One region of the Pseudoalteromonas sp. NJ631 genome, then DNA from elsewhere that is predicted to be linked to it. Evidence: predicted binding sites of a transcription regulator. Region 1 holds the regulator's gene; the other holds the start of a gene.
The links. The regulator MetJ, encoded in region 1, represses methionine synthesis genes. The targets are predictions, from matches to a motif close to TAGACGTCTAGACGTCTA.
Positions count from the first base shown of each region.

Region 1 (7,877 bases):
CATAAAGATCACTTTTGTAATCACGGTCTGACCGGATACGGCAACTGCTGCATATTGCGTGAGCTTTGGAATGCGCCGCTTCATTTTAGTTATCGCGTTGCCGATCGCTTCAATGTCTTGAATGGCCCTTTCATTTACTGCTCCTTTCGGAATAGGTTCAATCGCAACGGCTTCTACTCGGTAGCTGGAACTTGTCTTCGACAGCAACACCGCTTTGACACAATGGGAACCGATATCGATCCCTATCATCAGAGGTGCTTGTTTTTTTAGTAGTTGGCTCAGCATGTGAAGCGCCTGTTTCCTTTTAAGACTGTGTACCATAAAAATTTAGCACACAAAAATATTAATCGTTTTTTAATCAAGATATACTAGCAGTGTCTACCTGTAATTGGGAGTCTAACTAGGGATAATTCCGTGAAATTATTGAAAAGATTTTTACAATTCGTTTTTGTTTGTACCCTTTTAGGCGTGTTGACACTTATCAGTCTTTATTATTATGTCAAATCTGACATACCAAGTGTAGAGGTTTTGAAAGATGTTCAACTACAAACACCCATGCAAGTCTTTACACGAGACGGAAAACTCATCAATCAGTTTGGTGAAAAGCGCAGGATCCCTGTACGTTTGCAGGATGTTCCACTCCCCATGCGCAAAGCATTCTTAGCGACAGAAGATAACCGTTTTTACGATCATTTCGGCATTGACCCGATAGGTATCATCCGCTCCGCTTTAGTGCTTATCACCACAGGGCAAAAAAAGCAGGGAGCCAGTACGCTCACCATGCAACTTGCCAGAAACTTTTTCTTAACAAGAGAGAAAGCCTATATTCGTAAAGTGAAAGAAATCTTTATTGCGTTGCATATTGAGCAGCTATTAACGAAAGATGAAATTTTTGAGCTTTACTTAAACAAAATTGAACTGGGTAATCGTGCCTTTGGTATCGGTGCAGCAGCACAAGTCTACTACGGTCGCTCACTATCAGAATTAACGTTAGCAGAAATGGCAATGATTGCAGGCCTGCCAAAAGCGCCCTCCGCATTAAATCCAATTCGTAACCCAGAGCGCGCGCAATTGCGCCGGAATGTTGTGCTCGGACGAATGCTTGCTGAAAAGTATATTACCCGAGCAGAATATGATGAGGCGACACAAGCTCCCATCACAGCTAAATTCCATGGTGCCGAGATTGAGCTGTATGCACCTTACATTTCTGAAATGGTTCGCGCCTATATGGTCGAACGCTACGGTACTGATAAAGCCTATAACTCTGGCATGAAAGTTTACACCAGTGTGGAATCTGACATGCAACAGGCTGCTCAGCATGCATTAGTTGATAATTTACATGCCTACGATATGCGTCACGGCTTTAGAGGCGCAGAAGAAACCTATTGGCATGCTGAGACGGAATCGCCGCTCAGCCATGAAGACATTATTACTCGCCTTAAAAAGGTCAATGAAATTGGGCCTTTAAAAGCGGCTGTGGTGCTAAACATTGCAGAGAAAACAGCCGACCTGCTCTTAAAAACCGGTGAGCAAATTACATTGGAATGGTCAGGCTTAAGTTGGGCTAGACAATACATCAGTGAAACGCGTCAGAGCTTACCACCAAAAACAACCGCAGATATCCTCGCGCCGGGCATGCAAGTGTTTGTCCGCAAACAAGACGGCGACTGGACGTTAAGTCAGTTACCGCAGGCATCCAGTGCTCTTGTCTCACTCGATCCGCAGGATGGGCGTGTAAAGGCGATTGTGGGTGGCTATAGCTTTGAGCTTAGCCAATACAATCGTGCTACCCAAGCTAAGCGTCAAGTGGGTTCAAACATCAAACCCTTTATTTATTCATCCGCATTAGAAAATGGCTATACCCTAGCCACCATCCTTAATGATGCCCCGATTAATCATTGGGACAGAAGCGTTGGCGTGGCTTGGCGTCCAAAAAATAGCCCTGAAGTGTATAACGGCCCAATTCGTATTCGCCGAGCGCTTGCACAATCGAAAAACGTGGTATCTGTTCGTTTGATCAAAGGCGTTGGCATAAATAAGGCTGCGGATCACTTGCTTAAATTTGGTTTTCAAGACGCAGATATTAATCGCAGTGAGTCATTGGCGCTTGGTAGTGCTGCACTGACTCCTATTGAAATGGCGCGCGGCATGGCCACTTTTGCCAACGGCGGTCACCTGATTGAGCCGTACTTTATCGATAAAATTACCGACTCATTCGGCACTGAGCTGGGTTCGGCAGAGCCATTATTGGTCTGCGACGAACAGCAGCTGGAAGAACAACCTGAGCGCTGTGCACCGCAAGTGATTTCGGAGCAAAACGCATTTCTGATTGCTGATGCACTTCATAGTGCAATCTGGGGTGGCGGTAGCTGGAAACATGACACGGGCTGGAGCGGCACAGGCTGGCGTGGTCAATGGTTAAAACGTCGTGATCTTGCTGGAAAAACGGGTACCACCAATGACTCGGTAGATACTTGGTTTACGGGCTTTAACCGTAATGTCCTCACCACAGTTTGGGTTGGCTTTGACGATGCGAGTAAATCCTTGGGTCGTGCGGCCTACAACGCTAACCTTGGTGATAACCAACTTGTTGGCGCAGAAGCAGGTGCGATTTCAGCACAACCTGCTTGGATAGACTTTATGCGTGAGGCACTTAAAGATGAGCCTTTGGCCCCGATAGAGCCACCTCCAGGACTTATCTCAACTCGGATTGATTTAAAGACAGGGCTGTTGTCTCGTAAGAACGATTACACATCTCGGTTTGAGTATTTCGAACAAGGTACGGCCCCAACCAAATACGTATTAGATACGGATAGCAGCACACCGTTTGACGATACCGCCCCGCTACCCACTCACGAAGAGTTATTCTAAAATAGAAATGCCGATACAGATGTATCGGCATTTTTGTATTATATCTATTTTCTTAATAGCGTTATTTTAGATTTTGCGTCAACCAGAATAAATCGGAATGTATTCCCGCGGCTGTCACTTCTTTGCCTGCTCCGGGGCCTTGGATCACCAGTGGGTTTTGTTCATACCATTTAGTGTGGATCACAAAAATATTATCACCCGGTGTTAAATTCGCGATTGCCGAGCCGTTTGGTACCTGTGCAATGCCTACTTTTGCAGACACTTTGCCATTGCTTGCAATTTCAAGCGCACCAGTATAGCGAAGCGCAGCGTCATTCGCTGTGGCCTTTGCATAGTGTGTCGCATAAAAGTCATCGAGTTGCTGGCGATTTTCTAAAAACGTTTGCCATGACCCCACACTCAAGGACTCAGGCATTAACGCCTCTAATTCAATATCGTCAAGCTCAAGTTCAATGCCTAACTCTCGTGCTAAGATCAAAAGCTTACGCTGCATATCTCGGCCAGATAGGTCTTCTCGCGGATCAGGCTCGGTAAAACCAAGTTCTTGCGCCCCAAGCACTAGCTCAGAAAATGCTTCAGAACCATCATAGCGACTACAAAGCCAAGATAAAGTGCCAGAAAAGACACCTTCAATTCTCACCACTTCATCGCCACTATTTTGCAGATCAGCCAATGCAAAGTTAATGGGAAGACCTGCGCCAACACTGGTGTTGTAACGCCATAACAGGTTACGCTCTTGCAACTGCTGACGCAGCATTGAGTACCAACCTTGTTGTGCCGTGCCGGCATATTTATTAGCGCTGATCAAATGGCAGTCATGTTCAACAAACTGTGGATACAACTCACTGAAACGCTCGCTCGCAGTAATATCGACCACCACTTTATGCTCGTAATCTAGCTCTTTAATACGAGTGAATAGCTCGGCTTCATTGTATTCGATGGCCTCATTTTGCCATTGCTGTTGCCACGATGCTAAGTTCAACCCGCTTGGACAGAACAACATTTGCTTAGAACGCAGTAAGCCAACCAACTTAAGGTCAAAGTGCTCACTCAGCTTAGCGACTTGGTTTTTGCATTGTTCGATAAACACTTCACCCACATTGCCAACACCAGCCACAATCACAGCAAGCTCTCTGCCTTTATTGACCAAACGTTCGTGCAATATGGCAAGTAGGTCGCTATCAATTGCTTGATCGCTTAACACTAAGCTGTAATGACGCTCTTGCAGCACAAAACGGGTGACAATCGCATGTTCATCCAATAATTCCAGAGCTTGCTGATGTAACCCAGCAACATCCTGACTTGGTGCAACAATAGCAAAGCCTTGAACTTGCGACTCAATAATATTGGCTCGTGAATCTAGCGCTTTGATCACAACATGGCTAAATTCAGATGGCACCAATAAGTGTGCCTCTCCACCTTTAACAAAATGATGAATGCTATGCTGGATAAGCTGGCTTAGCTGTTTCACTTCACCACTTTTTAGCTGCTCAACGCGTAACAGGTCAAGTTGTCCAAAAGTGGTAATAAAGCGCTTCTCTTTGCTATAGCCTGCCTTTACTATCTCAGTGCCAAGTGCATCGGCATCAAAGCTGCTACGAACTTGTAGTTTTATATCGGTATCTTTAAGTGGAGACAGCGTTTTTGCATGCAGTACCGGATTACCTAATCGTGCGAGTAATTCAGCTTGGCCACGACATACCTTAGTGTATTTTATAGCATTGGCGACTTTACGTGGATCCGTACTGAATACGCCAGTTGTATCCGTCCAAATTGATACTTGAGCCGCATCAAGATAACTTGCCAACAAAGTTGCGCTATAGTCACTGCCATTTCGACCTAAAGTCACCGTTTCACCTTGTGCATTTGCGGCAATAAAACCAGTAACGATATAGATAGCGTGGTCATCAATTGCGCGATAGCACGCTTCTTTATTATGGGCGTGTAGTAACACCCCATCCTGTTGTACAAATAACGTACGAGCGTCGATAGCTTTGGCTTCAATACCTTGAGAGTTTAGGTAGTTTGCTAATATACGAGCCGACCATAGCTCTCCATGTGCAAGTAAACTCGCGTAGTGAAGTTGATGCTCTTCTCGCCCTAAAGCGATTGCCTGCAGCTCATTGACGAGCTGTTTGAGTAACACACTGTGTTGTTCACCTACAAACAGAGCATCAATTAATTCTCGTTGATGATTTTCAACTTGTAATAAAACATCGTTGAATGCACGAACATCTTGCTGCTCAAAGCTTTGCCATAACTTCACTAGAGTATTCGTTGTTTTTCCTGCAGCAGAAACCACAACACTGTCACCTAGTTGACATTGCTCTAACACTATCTTGGCAACCGCCTGATAACGCTCTGGCGAGCTTAAACTCGAACCACCAAACTTATGTACTACTTTTGCCATTTACTCACCACAACGCTACTGTATGTGCAGGCGTTAACTTGAATGACTTAGCATCATCACTCGCCTGACTTTCATCAATACATGCAAATCCCGATTCCAGATCTGCAATGAGATCCTGTGCATCTTCAATGCCCACAGAAATACGAATTAACGTGTCGCCCACTCCCGCTTCTAAACGTGCTTGCGGATCCATACCTGCGTGTGTCATCGTCGCTGGATGGCAAATAAGACTCTCAACCCCACCTAAAGATTCTGCCAATGAAAAATGCGTTAGAGACGTTAAAAACTTCGCTGAAGTTTGCAGATCGCCTTTGATATCAAAGCTCACCATACCACCAAAACCGAGTTGTTGTTTTTTCGCAAGTTCGTGTTGAGGATGCGACTCAAGGCCTGGGTAATAAACTTGGCTAACATACGGGGACTTTTCTAAATACTCCGCAATCAGCTGGGCATTTTCTTGATGCTGGCGTAAACGCACGTTTAAGGTGCGCAGTCCACGTAAAGTAAGATAACTATCAAAAGGCGCGCCGGTAATACCGATATTATTCGCCCACCAAGCTAACTCATCACCCAACTCCTGCGTACGCGCGATCACCGCGCCCCCCACGACATCAGAATGGCCATTGATATATTTAGTAGTTGAATGCACGACTACGTCTACGCCAAAGGCAATGGGGTTTTGTAGTGCAGGAGACAAGAAGGTATTGTCGGCGGCGACCAAAGCCCCCACAGCGCGTGCTGCATTTACGACAGCTTCTATATCCGTTAGCCTTAATATTGGGTTACTTGGTGTTTCAATCCAAACTAATTTAGGTTTGATCTGCTGCAGCTGTGCAAGACTTTCAGGTTGCGTGAGATCCAACACGGCTAATTTGAGCAGTCCACGCTTAGCAAGCGATGTAAACAAGCGATAGCTACCACCGTAACAGTCATGTGGAATAACCAGCGTATCGTCATGGTTAAGTAGCTGAGTTACTAGGTGAACAGCAGCCATGCCAGTGGCGGTAATAATGCCACGAGCACCACCTTCAAGTTCAGTCAGTGCCTGTGCAAGCACATCACGATTAAAGTTACCACTGCGGCCATAATCGTAGTCGCGTTTGGTATCAAAATCGGCAAAAGAATAGGTGGTAGAAAGGTAAAGCGGTGGCACTACTGCCCCATGTGCTTTATCAGCTTCTATACCGTGACGCACTGCAATCGTCGATTTGTTAACTTGACTCATAAGGTCACCTAGATAGTTGGATGTTTAGACGTCTAAAAGGTTAGAGCAACAGAAACTAGAAGTCAAAACATTTATACTGCTAAATGGCTAAATAACTAGTATTTGACTATCTTTTTTAAACCGATAAAATTTCGCCACTCTAGGCGTTGCTAATACGACTGAGTTATTGAAAACTATGGCAGAGATTCTTCTATCTCGCTATAGCGGATTAGTTTATTCATCTATTTGAGTTTGGGATTTATCTTTAATTCGTAAGGTTATCCCTATATTCATGCGGTTGGTGAATAATGTAGACCAGAACCCAGTCATATTGGCATTGATGTAACTGAGGCAAGTACACAATTATGGCAAAATGGAACGGTGAGTATATTCACCCATATGCAGAACACGGTAAGAAAGCAGAGCAAGTAAAAAAGATCACGGTGAGCATACCTCTGAATGTACTCAAAGTGCTAACTGATGAGCGTACACGTCGCCAAGTGAATAATTTACGTCATGCCACGAACAGTGAGCTTTTATGTGAGGCGTTTCTACATGCCTTCACAGGTCAGCCACTGCCGAGCGATGAAGACTTGAGAAAAGATAATCCAGAGCGTATTCCGTTAGAAGTAAGACAAATAATGGAAGAGCGCGGTTTGGAGATCCCTGAAATAAACGAAGAGTGATAACTACTCTTTCTCTGTGGACATACAGACACAAAAAAAGCCTCAATCGAGGCTTTTTTTGTGTCTGTATGTCCACAGAGAAAGCCTCAATCGAGGCTTTTTTATTTGGATAATACCAATGGTATTATCCCATATATCCAGCTGGCATATCGATTTGTGCTACACCTGATTCAATTGCAGCTACCGCTACTGCTTTTGCGATACGAGGTAACAAACGCGGATCCATTGGTTTTGGAATAATATACTCAGGACCAAATTCAAGATTATCCACATCAGCCGCTTTTAACACTTCAGCTGGCACAGGTTCTTTCGCAATCGTTCTAATTGCTTCAACTGCTGCAATCTTCATCTCGTCATTGATAGCAGTTGCACGTACATCAAGCGCACCACGGAAGATAAACGGGAAACACAACACGTTATTTACTTGGTTTGGATAATCCGAGCGACCAGTCGCCATGATCAAATCATTACGTGCACCGTGTGCAACTTCAGGACTGATCTCTGGGTCTGGGTTAGAACAAGCGAATACCACTGGCTTGTCAGCCATTAACTTTAGATCTTCAGCAGAAAGTAAGTCTGGGCCAGAAACACCAACAAATACGTCCGCATCCGCAATCACGTCTTGTAACGTACGCTTATCCGTGTTGTTTGCAAACAACTCTTTATATTCATTTAGGTCATCACGACGAGTATGGATCACGCCTTT
Region 1 is NZ_AKXJ01000003.1:416,988-424,864, forward strand. Features, by position in the region: gene A587_RS0108670 (pilus assembly protein PilM) at 1-285, opposite strand, end outside; gene A587_RS0108675 (penicillin-binding protein 1A) at 415-2,871, shown strand; gene metL (bifunctional aspartate kinase/homoserine dehydrogenase II) at 2,933-5,281, opposite strand; gene metB (cystathionine gamma-synthase) at 5,286-6,506, opposite strand; gene metJ (met regulon transcriptional regulator MetJ) at 6,851-7,171, shown strand; gene A587_RS0108695 (malic enzyme-like NAD(P)-binding protein) at 7,296-7,877, opposite strand, start outside.

Region 2 (7,877 bases), on a different contig from region 1:
CAGCTGCTGGGTCTGTTTCACGATGCCGGGATCCCTGCAATGGCCGTAAAATATCCTGACTACGCTGAGGTAATAAAACAGTCTATAGAGCGGCCTGAGCAAACACTGATTTACTATGAGCAGCAAAAGTATCCAGTGCCTCACACTGTGATAGGCTACTTCCTTGCGACGTCTTGGCACTTACCCAAAGAAATATGCCAGATGATTTTACGCCACCATGACGTTAGCTATCTTGAAGAGCAAAAAAATGCACAACATGTGCAAACCTTTGCGGCACTTAAACTGGCTGAAAACCTCTGTTTCGAAGCAAAACACTTTAGAAGCGCAGCGGATTGGTACCTATTTAAAGATAAGGTGATGATTGAGCTAAATCTACATGAAGATGAGTATCAAAACTTAAAAGATGATGTCGACGAAGTATTTATTGGGTAGGGGATTATTTACGGGCATTAAAAAAGGCGCATTTGGCGCCTTTTTTACTTTTTGCCGCAGGGGATTATAGGCCTGCAGCTGCACGTAGTGCGTCAGCTTTATCAGTTGCTTCCCAAGGGAACTCTTCACGACCAAAGTGGCCGTAAGCAGCAGTAGGCTGATAAATTGGACGCTCAAGGTCTAGCATAGTGATTAGACCGTAAGGACGTAAGTCGAAGTGCGCGCGGATAAGTTCGATTAAACGCGACTCATCAAGCTTAGCTGTACCGAAAGTTTCTACGCTGATAGAAGTTGGCTCAGCAACACCGATTGCGTAAGACACTTGGATCTCACACTTGTCAGCAAGGCCAGCTGCAACAATGTTCTTTGCAACGTAACGTGCTGCGTAAGCCGCAGAACGGTCAACTTTTGATGGATCTTTACCAGAGAACGCACCACCACCGTGACGAGCCATACCGCCGTATGTATCTACGATGATTTTACGACCAGTTAGACCACAGTCACCCATAGGACCACCGATAACGAAACGGCCAGTTGGGTTGATGAAGAACTTAGTTGCTTCAGTGATAAGCTCTGCAGGTAATGTAGGCTTAATGATAGTTTCCATCACAGCTTCTACAAGGTCAGCTTGTGATACAGAATCACAGTGCTGCGTAGATAATACGACTGCGTCGATACCTACTGCTTTACCGTTTTCGTACGCGAATGTTACCTGAGACTTAGCGTCTGGACGTAACCAAGGTAGCGTACCGTCTTTACGAACTTGCGCTTGTCGCTGAACTAGACGGTGTGAGTAAGTGATAGGCGCAGGCATAAGTACGTCAGTTTCGTTACACGCGTAACCAAACATTAGACCTTGGTCACCAGCACCTTGTTCTTCTGGACGAGAACGATCAACACCTTGGTTGATATCAGGTGATTGCTTACCAATGGTGTTAAGGATTGCACATGAATCAGCGTCAAAGCCCATGTCAGAGTGTGTGTAACCAATTTCACGCACGGTCTTACGAGTTAATTCCTCGATATCAACCCAAGCGCTAGTTGTGATTTCACCACCAACCATAACCATACCGGTTTTAACGTAAGTTTCACACGCAACACGTGCTTTTGGATCTTGCTCAAGGATGGCATCTAGAACCGCATCAGAGATCTGATCGGCAATTTTATCTGGATGGCCCTCAGAAACAGATTCAGAAGTAAATAAATGTTTAGCCATTGTATTTATGCTCACAAATATTGCGCTTCACAAACATCAGGGACAGCGCGAAAAATTAAGGGGCGTATTCTAACCAAAAAACCTAGGCATTGACTAGTTATTTTACGCCTAGACGTCCAAAATTGTGCAAACTTTTTTAATGGTCGGAAAAAGTCCGTCTGTACCCGTTTTTTTATGGCCTTTGCCGTTGCAGTTAGCCATATAAATAAGTAAGAATGGGCTCAAACCCCCGCGAAACACATTTAAAGGTAGGAGAATTCATGCCATCTCGCAAAGAACTTGCTAATGCAATTCGCGTTCTTTCCATGGACGCTGTACAAAAGGCCAAGTCTGGCCACCCAGGAGCCCCTATGGGCATGGCGGACATCGCAGAAGTACTTTGGCGCGATTTTTTAAAGCACAACCCAAGTAATCCTGAGTGGTTCGACAGAGATCGCTTCGTATTATCAAACGGTCACGGCTCGATGTTAATTTATTCATTGTTACATTTGTCGGGTTATGACTTATCAATTGATGACATCAAAAACTTCCGTCAGCTACACTCAAAAACACCAGGCCACCCAGAATATGGTTACGCACCAGGTATTGAAACTACCACTGGCCCATTAGGTCAGGGTATTACTAATGCGGTAGGTATGGCGATTGCTGAAAAAGCATTGGCTGCACAGTTTAACCGTGAAGATTACGACATCGTTAATCACTATACCTATGCATTCTTAGGTGATGGTTGTTTGATGGAAGGTATCTCACACGAAGCTTGTTCACTAGCGGGTACTCTTGGTCTTGGCAAACTGATTGCGTTTTGGGATGACAACGGTATTTCAATCGACGGTGAAGTTGAAGGTTGGTTTAGCGACGATACACCTAAACGCTTTGAGTCTTATGGTTGGCATGTTATCGCCGGTGTTGATGGCCACGATAGCGATGCGATTAAAGCCGCTATCGAAGCGGCGCAAGCAGAGTCTGGTAAGCCAACTCTTATTTGTTGTAAAACGGTTATCGGTTATGGTTCACCAAACAAATCAGGTAGCCATGATTGTCACGGTGCACCGCTAGGTGATGATGAAATCAAAGCAGCACGTGAATTCCTTGGTTGGGAACACGGCGCATTTGAAGTACCAGAAGATGTGTACGCAAAATGGGACGCAACAGCGCGTGGTCAAAATCAACAGAGTGACTGGTTGATTAAGTTCACTGAATACCAAATGCATTACCCTGAGCTTGCTGCTGAATTTGAGCGTCGCATGAAAGGCGAGCTTCCAGCAGACTGGTCAGAGAAAACAGAAGCGTATATCGCAGAGCTTCAAGCGAATCCTGCAAACCCTGCAACTCGTAAAGCATCACAAAATGCATTGAATGCTTTTGGTCCAATTCTACCTGAGTTTATGGGTGGCTCTGCTGACCTTGCGGGTTCTAACTTAACACTTTGGGATCAATCTAAAGGCTTAACGGCAGAAGATGCTGCGGGTAACTATATTTTCTACGGTGTGCGTGAATTTGGTATGTCTGCCATCATGAACGGTATTGCACTGCACAGAGGCTTTATCCCTTACGGTGCGACATTCCTGATGTTTATGGAATATGCGCGTAATGCCGTACGTATGGCTGCATTGATGAAGCAAAGAAGCATCTTTGTGTATACCCATGATTCAATCGGTCTTGGTGAAGATGGTCCAACACACCAGCCAGTAGAACAAATGGCGAACTTACGGACTACGCCAAACCTAGCGAGCTGGCGTCCATGTGACCAAGTTGAGTCAGCAGTTGCTTGGCAGCAAGCGGTTGAACGCGCTGATGGCCCATCTGCACTGGTATTTACCCGTCAAGGTCTTGCGCAGCAGCCACGTACCGCTGAGCAAGTTGCAGCGATTAAGCAAGGTGGTTATGTACTATCTTGTGATGGTGAGCCTGAAATCATCCTTATTGCAACCGGTTCTGAAGTGCAACTTGCGGTGGAGTCTGCGGATAAGCTTCGTGCAGAAGGTAAAAAGGTACGTGTTGTGTCTATGCCTTCAACGGACATTTTTGATGCGCAATCTCCAGCATACAAAGAAAGCGTACTACCAAGCTCAGTAACGCGTCGCGTCGCTATCGAAGCGGGTATTGAGGACTTCTGGTACAAATATGTAGGCCTAAATGGTGCTATCGTTGGTATGACAACGTTTGGTGAGTCAGCGCCTGCTGATGAGCTATTCAAGCTATTTGGCTTTACGGTAGAAAACATCGTTGAGAAGGCAAACGCATTGTTTGCATAATCAAAGAAAAGAAACAAAAAACCCATGCCATGCATGGGTTTTTTTATGCTTAGCGGTTTTGCTAAACCACCTAGAGCTTTGAGACTGTTTCCTGCTCAAAGCTCAGGTTAGATAGCTAAACCTTAAACTGTTCTACCGATAAGCGTAACTCTTCGGCGAGTTTAGCAACCTCAGAACTAGAGATTGAAGTTTGGCTTGCGCCTTCAGCCGTCTGCTCTGCGATTGTTACAATCGATTCTAAACGTTCACTAATTTCCTGTGCCACCTGCTGTTGCTCATTCGCCGCGTTTGCAATCTCTTCACTCACATCATGAGCCTGAGAAACAGCTGCAGTGATAGAGTTTAGCGCTTCGTTAGCAAGGTCGCTCTGAGTTACGCACGACTCCGCCTGCTGTTTGCCTTTCGACATCGCGCCTACCGCTTCTTCGGCACCGGCTTGTAAGGATTCAATCATTGCTTGAATTTCTTGAGTTGACTCTTGAGTCTTACTTGCAAGCGAGCGCACTTCGTCTGCCACTACCGCGAAGCCACGACCCTGTTCACCAGCACGCGCGGCTTCGATTGCAGCGTTTAGTGCAAGGAGGTTAGTTTGCTCAGCAATGCCACGGATAACATCCAAAATACTGCCTATCGACGCGCTGTCTTGGTGCAGTTTGTTAATCACGCGAGAGGCTTCATCCACTTCCCTTGCGAGTTGCTCAATAGTGTGTTTGTTCTCATGTGAAATACCTTTAACACGCTCCGCTTCTTTATCAGCATTTTTAATTTCTTGTAATGCTTGATGCGCGCTGTTACTAACACCGTGAGAGGTGCTACTCATCTCAGTTGTAGCGGTAGCTGCTTGCTCTACTTGTGCCTGCTGATTCTTAATTGCTTGGCTGGATTCTGTAGTGATAGTCGATGTTTCTTCGGACGCTGCAGCAAGCTGTGTCGAACGAGAAATAATGCCAGTGATAAGTTCACGTAAGCTAGAGATTAGGGTGTTACAGCTTCTAGATAATTCACCAAATTCATCTTTTGCCGTGTCATCTAAGCGCTGTGTCATATCACCACTGGCGACAATGTTTAAAACTCGGTTTACTTCCGATAGTGGTTTTGTGATTCGGCTAACGGTAATGTAAGCTACGCCGACTGCCATTAGCGTTGCTACTATCATTCCAATCCAAGTCCATAGGTTTGCTGTGCCTACATCGGCACGTACACCTTGTTGTAAGTTAAAGGCGACTTGGCTTGCTTCGGAGAGTAAGTCATCTAGCTGAGACAGAGCGGCTTTTGTGGTTTTCTCGGCGTCGGATAATTCCTTACGCGTTTCAGCTAATGCGTTGATCAAGCGTTTTTGATTTTCCGCGATGCTGTTGCTGCCGGTAACTGCACCTTTTAAATTAGTGTAATAGCCTTCGAGATCAGCAAACAAACTGCTATCAAGCGCGCTAACGGGGCCACGCATTAAATCAATATTACGACCTAGCTCTTCAACGAGATAGCTTTGATCTCTACTTACAATTTCCAATGTATTGATGTCTTCAACAGTAACAATATCGTTGGCGCTAGTCACAACAGAAGAAAAGTTATTTTCTAAGTTATTTGCAGCTTGAAAAGCGCGTTTGTCAGCATCTTCTAAGCCATCCAAATCAATGATATCAACCGTCACCATCGTCGCATCTTCTGCGGCAACATCAATAGTTGATAACTGCTCTTTTAATTTGTCCCGTAACGAAAGCTCAGTTGTTTTCTCGTTTACCAAGCTGTTCATGGCTTTTACGAACGCATCATAACTTTTGCCAACATCACGACTGCTTGAGGACAATTTATTATTAGCGGCAACGACCTGCTGCAGCTCTGAATAGGTTTTGTCAAAGATCTTCTGGCGCTCTGCAAATTGCTGTTTTAGCGTCGCTAGTTCAGTCTCCGAACGTGCATAAAAACTTCCCTGAGCCATTTTGCTCATTAAAGTGAACTCTACTTGTAGAGCAGAGCTTTTAGAGAGTGCTGGTAAAGAGAGGTTATTAACCTGTTGAGTTGAGTTGTCAATGTTCGCAATTCTAAATAAAGAATTGCCCCCGATAAGAAGAAGCAACAAGGTGATGGTAATAAAACCACCCCAAATACGTTGGCTAACAGTCAAATTCATAGCTGTCCTACAAAATTTACAAAGCAATACGGATACTTATCGGATTTATTGCGGATAAGTTAAGTATTTTATAGCAGATGTGACAAAAAATTTCAGTAAAAAAGGTCGGATTACAAAAAATAGCAGCTCAACGGATAAAAAGTATAAGCTTCACGTTTTCTTCGAGTGTAGCCTAGTTTAATAAAAGTTAAAGTGGGTGATTACCCTAGATTCGACTTAGGAAAGTTAAATAGCCTAATTGTGCTGGTACTTTTCGCCACTGTCGATATTTATCATCGTCATAGGACCTCCCCACACGCAGCCAGTGTCTAAGGCAATAATATTTTTCTTGTTGGTTTCGCCTTCCAAAGCAGCCCAGTGGCCAAAAAGTAGGGTTGTGTCGGTTGGTGTTTGGCTGAGCTCAAACCACGGAGTGAGACCTGCCGCATCTTTTAGGCCAGACTTGTTCTTAAGATCCAGTTCGCCACTTTGTTTTAGAAAGCGCATTCGAGTGAAGACGTTAACAATGGCTTTAAACTTATCTTGATCACTGAGCGTGTTGAGCTCAAGTCCTGGGTGAGCACCGTACATATTGGCGTAAAACTCAGGAGCTTTTGTCGATTGATAGATGGTTTCGGCAAAGCGTGCATATTCTAGCGCTTGCGTAATATTCCAGCTTGGATGAATACCAGCATGAGAAATAAAAGTCTGCTGTGTTTCAAGCCAAATAGCCAGTGGCTGTGCACGTAATAAATCTGCATATTTCTGGCGTTTAGGGCTGGCAAAAACCGCGTCTAATTTATCTTTTGGGTTTGGAGCGACTCCCAAAGCAAGACAGGCTAAAAAGTGGAGATCGTGATTGCCGAGTGTAATGCTAATAGAGCCTGCGTGTTGATAGAGGAACTCTAAGCAAGCAAGCGAATCTGGGCCTCTGGCGATGATGTCACCGACAAAGTATAAATGGTCTTGGCTTGGGTTAAAGTTGACTTGATCGAGTAGCCCGATGAGTGGAGTGAAGCAGCCTTGCAGGTCTCCAATTGCGTATTTTGCCATTTATTACCTGTGGTTTTTTATAACTCAATGTTTTTATTCTGATGTCTAGCACGTATGAGGAACGCGGGGTAAACCCGCTTCCGCAAAATAAAAACGGTATCAATGCAAAATATTTGGACAGGAGAGTCTAAATACATTGATTGGCGCTTTAAACTCGGTGCCAAACTCATTACGCATTAAATAATACCCTTCCATTGTACCAACTGGGGTATCGAGCACCGCGCCGCTGGTGTACTGATAGCTCTCGCCAGGACGAATAGTGGGCTGCTCACCGACAACACCATCACCTTCTACTTCGGTCTCTTTGCCATTAGCATCGGTAATGAGCCAATAACGACTATGTAGCTTAGCGTTACATAAGCTATGGTTTTTGATGGTAATGGTGTAGGCAAACACATATTTGTCCTTTTCAGGCTGTGATTGCGCTTCAACGTAAAAGGTCTCTACCGATACTTTGATCGGTGAGCCAATATTAGTTTGAGTTGTCATATATCCAATTTGCAATTTCAATAAACTGGTTAAGCGACAGGTTTTCAGCGCGAAGCGTAGGGTCGATACCCAAGTTTCGCAACTGCTCTTCGGTTAACAGGTTCGATAAGCTATTTCTTAGTGTCTTACGACGTTGGTTGAACGCTTCTAAGCAAACAGTATTCAAAAGTTTAGTGCTTTTGGCTGTACGTTGTGACGGATCTTTTGGGATCAATCGAACCACTGCCGAGTCAACTTTTGGTGCCGGTTTAAAGCAATGTGGTGGTACTTCAATCACGGGAATAGCGTGACAATAGTACTGCGTCATTACGCTTAAGCGACC
Region 2 is NZ_AKXJ01000001.1:791,563-799,439, reverse strand. Features, by position in the region: gene A587_RS0103765 (HDOD domain-containing protein) at 1-432, shown strand, start outside; gene metK (methionine adenosyltransferase) at 497-1,648, opposite strand; gene tkt (transketolase) at 1,909-3,903, shown strand; gene A587_RS0103750 (methyl-accepting chemotaxis protein) at 4,019-6,034, opposite strand; gene A587_RS0103745 (symmetrical bis(5'-nucleosyl)-tetraphosphatase) at 6,269-7,066, opposite strand; gene apaG (Co2+/Mg2+ efflux protein ApaG) at 7,166-7,555, opposite strand; gene rsmA (16S rRNA (adenine(1518)-N(6)/adenine(1519)-N(6))-dimethyltransferase RsmA) at 7,539-7,877, opposite strand, start outside.
Region 2: a site for MetJ is predicted at 1,750-1,767, ahead of metK (methionine adenosyltransferase). Genes of this name have one in related genera too.